DNA from 2 places in the Bacillus sp. AFS031507 genome. Region 1 is predicted to be linked to the other one. Evidence: predicted binding sites of a transcription regulator. Region 1 holds the regulator's gene; the other holds the start of a gene.
What was found. Region 1 encodes Rex, which represses fermentation and respiration genes when NADH is low (regulators of the CRP and FNR family bind a similar motif). Its sites were predicted from a motif close to TTGTGAAATATTTCACAA; they were not measured.
Positions count from the first base shown of each region.

Region 1 (3,673 bases):
TGCGACCCTAGGATCAAAAGGGTCTGGAATAACATGATCAGCATGAAGTTCTTCATCTGAAATTAATCCAGCAATTGCATATACCGCAGCAAGCTTCATTTCCTCGTTGATTTCCTTTGCACGGACATCTAAAGCACCGCGGAAAATACCTGGGAAAGCAAGCACATTATTAACCTGGTTTGGAAAATCAGATCGTCCTGTACCCACTACAAGTGCTCCTGCTTCTTTGGCCGCATCGGGCATAATTTCCGGTACAGGGTTGGCCATGGCAAAGATAATCGGGTTACGGTGCATAGAACCAACCATATCCTTTGTAACGGCCCCGGCTGCTGATACCCCCACAAACACATCTGCGTCAACGAGCGCATCGGCTAACGCTCCTTGTTTTTGCTCGCGATTTGTCATTCGCGCCATTTCATCTTTGAATCGATTCATTCCGAACGGGCGGCCTTCATAAATAATTCCTTTTGTATCGCATAAAATAACATCCTTCGCGCCCATATGCAGCAGGAGCTTAACAATTGCTACTCCAGCTGAACCTGCTCCGTTTACGGCAACACGAATATCTTTAATTTTTTTATCTGCTAATTTTAATGCGTTGATTAGACCAGCGGCTGTTACAATCGCGGTTCCATGCTGGTCATCATGAAAAACAGGAATCTCGCAGGCTTTGCGGAGGCGGTCTTCAATTTCAAAGCATTGCGGCGCAGCAATATCCTCCAAGTTCACTCCGCCAAATGTTGGTTCTAGCAGCTTGACGGTTTCTACGATCTGGTCTGTGTCAGTGGTGGCCAAGCAAATGGGAAAGGCATCAACATCTGCGAACGATTTGAATAACACGGCCTTTCCTTCCATCACAGGCATCGCAGCTTTTGGTCCAATGTTTCCAAGCCCCAGGACCGCTGTCCCATTGGATACCACTGCGACAAGATTGCCCTTCGAGGTATAATCATAGACTTTATTTTCGTCTGCATAAATGTCCAAACATGGCTCTGCCACACCGGGTGAATAGGCAAGGCTTAAATCTTTTGCATTATGTACTGCCACCTTAGAATAAATCCCAACCTTGCCTTGGTGTTCCTTGTGCATTTTTAACGCTTCATCTCGTAAAATTGACATTGAATTTCCCCCACTTCCCGGTTAGTAACCGCTTGCATTTTATCTACCTACATCTTAGTGCATAAGAAAGTATTTTTATAGATTATGTAATTAAAAAAAGCAGGGAGTTAATCATACAAAAGGCCTTCCACAAATTTTGTGGAAAGCCTTTTTAACTAATTATTCTTCATCTATTTCGACCGTTGGATAATGCTTTAAAAAGTAGACTAGCGATTGAAGCTCCACAGCCAAGTCAATATGATGGACCCTTATTAAGGGTGGAACATTTAACCTCGCTGGAGTGAAATTTAAGATCCCTTTTACATTCGCTTGGACCAGTCGATCGGTTATCATTTGTGCGGCAGGAGCCGGAACCGTTAATATCGCCACTGAAATATTAGTTTCTGATAACACCTTCTCTAAATCGTCCATAGGGTGAACAGGTACCTCGCGAATCATGGTTCCCATTTTGTCGGGATCCACATCGAAGGCGCATTCTATTTTTGTGTTATTATTTTTTAAAAAGTTATAGTTTAAAAAGGCAGTCCCAAGATTTCCGACTCCTATTAAGGCAACCTTAGTTAATTCATCCTGATCTAGGGTCTTTCGGAAGAAGGATATTAAGTAATTAACATTATACCCATAGCCCTTTTTTCCTAACGCACCGAAATAGGAAAAGTCGCGGCGAATCGTTGCTGAGTCTACCTTTACTGCTTCACTCAATTCCGCTGAAGAGACCCTTTGCTTGCCTGAACTTTGCAGGTTTTTTAGAAATCGATAATAGAGGGGCAGCCGTTTTGCTGTCGCCTGTGGTATTTTCGTTGTTTCATTACTCATAATCTCCCACACCCCATGAATGGTTTAGTTAAAAATTTATTTAACTCTTTCATCTCTTTTAAAATCACCGTTTTTACCGCCCGTTTTTTCGACAAGATACGTCGGTCCAATTACCATACCTTTATCAACGGCTTTACACATATCATAAACCGTTAAGGCACATGCGGATGCGGCTGTTAACGCTTCCATTTCTACACCTGTGTTCCCTTTCGTTTTAACGGCTGCAGCAATATATAATTGATAGTTCTCATCCTTATCCTGTTCCCAAGAGAAAGAAATATTAACACCTGTTAATGGAATCGGATGGCACATTGGAATCAAATCCCATGTCTTCTTTGCTGCCATGACAGCTGCTATCTGGGCCACAGCTAAGACATCGCCCTTCTTCATCTCATTATTAGTTATTTTATCATAAATTTCTTTACTAACGGTAATGCTGGAATGAGCAAGCGCCGTACGTGCCGTTTCCGGCTTATCACTGACGTCGACCATTTTTGCTCTGCCTTCTTCATTAAAATGCGTAAATTCTGCCATATAAAAAATCCTCCCATCAAATCATACACTATTTTTCCTTATATGTGTGTGAAACTTTGAACTATATATTACATTTTATGTCGGTTTAAGACTTCACTCCGCTAATATGGCGAGCAGTTTATTGCCGACATACCGGGAATAAGGTACACTAATCCTATGTAATAGAGGTGAATGAGAATGATTTTGCTACAGGTTAATCAATTACAAAAATATTATGGTGCTGACCTTATTTTATCGAATATTAAGCTCGAATTACAAACTCGGGACCGTGTTGCCCTTGTTGGACGCAATGGGGCGGGAAAATCGACATTATTGAAAATTATTGCCGGACACTTGTCGCATGATGGCGGAGAAATCATCAAGCCAAAAGAAGTGACGATTGGCTATTTAGCTCAAAATACTGGGTTAGAATCATCATTATCCATATGGGATGAAATGCTGACGGTTTTTGAACCGCTGCGATTGATGGAAAAACAACTCCGCACACTTGAAGAACAAATGGCTGATCCCCTCGTTTTTGGAGACAGTGGCAGGTACGAAAGAATCCTAAAAGAGTACGATCATCTTCAGGTCAAATTTAAAGAACTGGGAGGGTATCAGTATGAGGCAGAGATGCGCTCCGTCCTTCATGGGCTGAATTTCCATGATAAATCCTTGATGATATCTAGTTTAAGCGGCGGGCAGAAAACTCGTCTAGCCCTTGGTAAACTCTTGTTAACCAGGCCTGATATCCTAATATTGGATGAGCCCACAAACCACCTTGATATTGATACGCTTTCCTGGCTGGAGCAATATTTACAAAGTTATCATGGGGCGATTTTGATCGTTTCCCATGACCGCTATTTTTTAGATAAAGTTGTTACTCAAGTTTATGAAGTATCCCGTAAGCAAATCCAAAGGTTTACAGGCAACTATAGTACTTACCTTGATCAAAAGGCCGCAAATTATGAGCGTGATTTAAAGCTTTTCGAAAAACAACAGCAAGAGGTCGCGGATCTCCAAGACTTTATCAACCGGAATTTAGCGCGGGCATCGACAACCAAACGTGCCCAAAGCCGTCGTAAAAAGCTTGAAAAGATGGAGATGATGGATCGTCCATTAGGCGATGAAAAGTCTGCTTCCTTCACGTTTGAAATTGAAAAACAAAGCGGAAATGATGTTTTAACAGTGGATTCACTCGCTGTTGGGTACAAGGATGGTAAGG
Region 1 covers NZ_NUOW01000035.1:4,184-7,856, reverse strand. Annotated here, with positions in the region: gene ystJ (NADP-dependent malic enzyme) at 1-1,119, opposite strand, end outside; gene COE25_RS25080 (redox-sensing transcriptional repressor Rex) at 1,279-1,935, opposite strand; gene moaC (cyclic pyranopterin monophosphate synthase MoaC) at 1,972-2,469, opposite strand; gene COE25_RS25070 (ABC-F family ATP-binding cassette domain-containing protein) at 2,647-3,673, shown strand, end outside.

Region 2 (3,673 bases), on a different contig from region 1:
ATTTTCCAAAACAGTAAGCTTGCTTTTGAATTTATGAAATGGATGAGTGATCATTTCCGGAAAACACAAACAAAATTTCGCGACCTCGTTTTAAATGGAAAACGAGGTGCCCTTTTCTCAACTCTTATCCGTATGTCGAATAGCTATGGTATTCAAAAAGATAATGAAATCTTAATAGATCTGCCGTTAACCAACCAAGAACTTGCCAACTTCTGCGGTACATCACGTGAGAGTACAAACCGTATACTTAGTGAACTAAAGAAAGATAAAATCATTTCAGTTAAAAAAGGAAAGATCTCAATATTGGATTTACAATACTTAAAAAATGAAATCGACTGTGAAAATTGTTCTGCCGTTTATTGCAATATCGAATAGGATGGCCTTTACTTATTTGCAGTTATCTTTATACGCAAGGCTGTCTCACTATAATGAGGCAGCCTTTTTTTTCGGTTTTAATTACTATACTTGCTTTTCTCTTAATAATTTAGGAATATAAACGCAGAATGGCTCGCTTTCTAGATAATCTCCAGTCATTGCATAAGCTCTAGACCTTGATCCCCCGCAAACATGACGGAATTCACAGACACCACATTTCCCTTTAAAAAGATCTGGATTTCTTAATGATTGGAAAATTGGTGATTCACGATAAATTTCAGCTAATGGCGTTTCCCGGATATTACCCGCTTTAACGGGTAATAGTCCGCTTGGATATACATCGCCAATATGGGAGATGAAAACAAAACCATTACCATCATTAACACCTTTTGGTGCTCGTCCTAAACCATCGATAGAGCCTGTTAATCCTTTTTCTGTTAATGCGCTTAAATACTCAATCTCATCTGTTGTTTCCTTCGCTTCGCGCATTTTTTGTTGAATCACAACACGTCTATAGTGCATGGCTTCTGTTGTTTTGATATCAAAAGACACGCGCTTACTTAAATCATATAGCCATCTGAATACTTTTTCATGTTGAACTGGAGAAATCATATCTGATTGTTGACCTCTTCCTGTTGGCACTAGGAAAAAGACACTCCATAACACACATTCTAAATCTTCAACCATTTTTGCCATTTCATCAAGGTAGTCAATATTGTAACGGGAAATCACCGTATTAATCTGAATGGGTAATCCAACTTCATGCAAATATTTTATTTTTTCCATGGTAAGGTCAAATGATCCAGCTGTTCCCCTAAAATGGTCATGAATCTCAGCCCTAGGACCATCAATACTAAATGCCCAGCGAGCAAGACCAACTTCTTTTGCTTTTTCAATTGCTTCTTTTGTTACATTTGGTGTCGCGCTTGGGGTCATTGATACCCGTACGCCTTTTTCAACTGCATATTTCGCAATATCAAAAACATCTTCTCTCATCAGCGGGTCTCCGCCAGTAAAAACAAGCATCGGATTGTTCATTTCATATATTTGATCAATTAGATTTTTTCCTTCTTCAAATGATAGTTCACGTGGATCCCTTTTATACTGTGCATCGGCACGGCAGTGCAGACACTTTAATTGACAAGCTCTAGTGAGTTCCCATATTACTATAAAAGGGTCTTTATTAAAATCTCGGCTAATAGCCATATGAAACGCCTCCTAATAACGGCTATTCAAATCCAACAGCCTTATTAATCTGTATTATAAAGGTGTTTATATTTGAAAAAAGTGAACTATCTCACATTCTGTATGCTAGATATGTCTGAAACGTGAAGAAAAATACAAAAACAGCAGAAAATCTGCTGTTTCTAAAAAATACGCTTATTTTACTGAGAGTTCAAAAGCCTCTAATTAAGCTTAGCGAATTCCTAATGCGATTTTCGCATAACGTGACATCATTTCTTTATTCCATGGAGGATTAAAAACAATATTTACTTCTACTTCTTTGATCTCCGGAATGTCGGCCAATGCCCGTTTAACCTGGTCAACAATTGTTCCAGCAAGTGGGCAGCCCATTGAAGTTAACGTCATGGTAATCGTTACGTTTCCTTCTTCATCCATTTCAGCATTATATACTAATCCTAAATTAACAATATCTACCCCTAGTTCAGGGTCAATTACTAGTTCTAAGGCACCCATGATATTTTCTTTTAGTTCTTCATTCATGTTTTATCCACTCCTTCATTATCTTGTCCCACTCTATTATAGCAAATGATTAAGTATGCTAAGATTGAGACTTAGTTAAAAAAAGTATATAGTTTTTTTATATCTTTTGGTGTGAATTTTTTTACAGTTTAGATATAAAATTGTTAACATAGTAAATATAGGAATAAGAAATTCCACTAAGTATTAAATTCATAATTGCAGTGTAACATGTATATAAATTTTTTCCTAAAGCGACGCACTTTATTAGCGATGAAAATTATAATTAGAAGGAGTTATTATGACAGATAGACACTTAATTGCATTAGATTTAGATGGGACATTATTAAAAGATGATAAAACGATATCATTAAAAACACACGGAATTATTAAAAAAGCAAGAGAACAAGGTCATATCGTTATGATTGCAACAGGAAGGCCTTATCGTTCCAGTGAGATGTACTATCGGGAATTGGATTTAGACACACCGATTGTCAATTTCAATGGAGCATTTATGCATCACCCTCGAAAACCTGATTGGGGATTTTATCATGAACCTCTTGATATAAAGGTGGCAAAAGAAATTGTGGAAGCGTGCAGAAGTTTCCACTTCCATAATATAATTGCCGAAGTGATCGATGATGTTTACTTCCATTATCACGATGAAAAGCTGTTAGATATTTTCAACTTTGGCAATCCAAAAATCACTACGGGAGATCTGGCAAATTATTTAAATGATTCACCCACGAGTTTATTAATTCATACAGAGGAGGATCAATTAAAGATAATTCGCGAACACTTATCGGCCGTCCATGCAGAAGTTATCGATCATCGCAGTTGGGCCGCTCCATGGCATGTGGTTGAAATTATAAAGGTTGGCTTAAGTAAGGCTGTGGGGTTAAAAAAGGCTTCTGATTATTACGGTATTCCCGCTGAGAGAATTATTGCGTTTGGCGATGAAGACAACGACCTTGAAATGCTTGAATTTGCTGGGCATGGGATTGCCATGGGAAATGCAATCGACAAAGCGAAAAATATTGCTAATGACGTCACTTTAAGTAACGAAGAAGATGGTGTTGCTCAATATTTGGCAGATTTGTTAAATATAAAATATTAACACTCATTTCACCATTGTTTACCTAAATGAACCTCCCCCTTTTGGTACATACTATTTTTTGAGGCAGCGTTGCTGTTTCAATATGAGCTATGAGCATATTGGAGGGATTCGAATGGGTAAACGAAACAAATCAAAACGCTTTGTCCAGCAAGGAGTGGATACGGTCAGTAAGCATGCTGAACGTATTCCTTATCACATGACTTACGCTGAAGCGGAAGCTCAGAAGATGTCCAATGTGCAAGAATCCTCGCTTGGAGGAATTTAACATGGGAAACCAATTGTTCCAAGAAGCACGAAGATTTGTTGAAATGGCGAAGTCTGCCGACCCAGCTGATCTTGATTCTGCTGTCGCGAAAGCTAAAAATGCATTAAGTTCTGCTTATGCAAATTCGACTGTAACAGAACAAGCGCAGCTCCAACAAATGCAACAAGAGCTTGAACAGATGACTTAAAAAGAAAAGCGGAGGCACCTACGGGCGC
Region 2 covers NZ_NUOW01000012.1:211,469-215,141, reverse strand. Annotated here, with positions in the region: gene COE25_RS12345 (Crp/Fnr family transcriptional regulator) at 1-375, shown strand, start outside; gene COE25_RS12340 (TIGR04053 family radical SAM/SPASM domain-containing protein) at 460-1,581, opposite strand; gene COE25_RS12335 (metal-sulfur cluster assembly factor) at 1,792-2,100, opposite strand; gene COE25_RS12330 (Cof-type HAD-IIB family hydrolase) at 2,378-3,193, shown strand; gene COE25_RS30725 (hypothetical protein) at 3,306-3,458, shown strand; gene COE25_RS12325 (DUF3813 domain-containing protein) at 3,460-3,645, shown strand.
Region 2: the regulator Rex is predicted to act here: its motif matches at 1,661-1,678, upstream of COE25_RS12340 (TIGR04053 family radical SAM/SPASM domain-containing protein).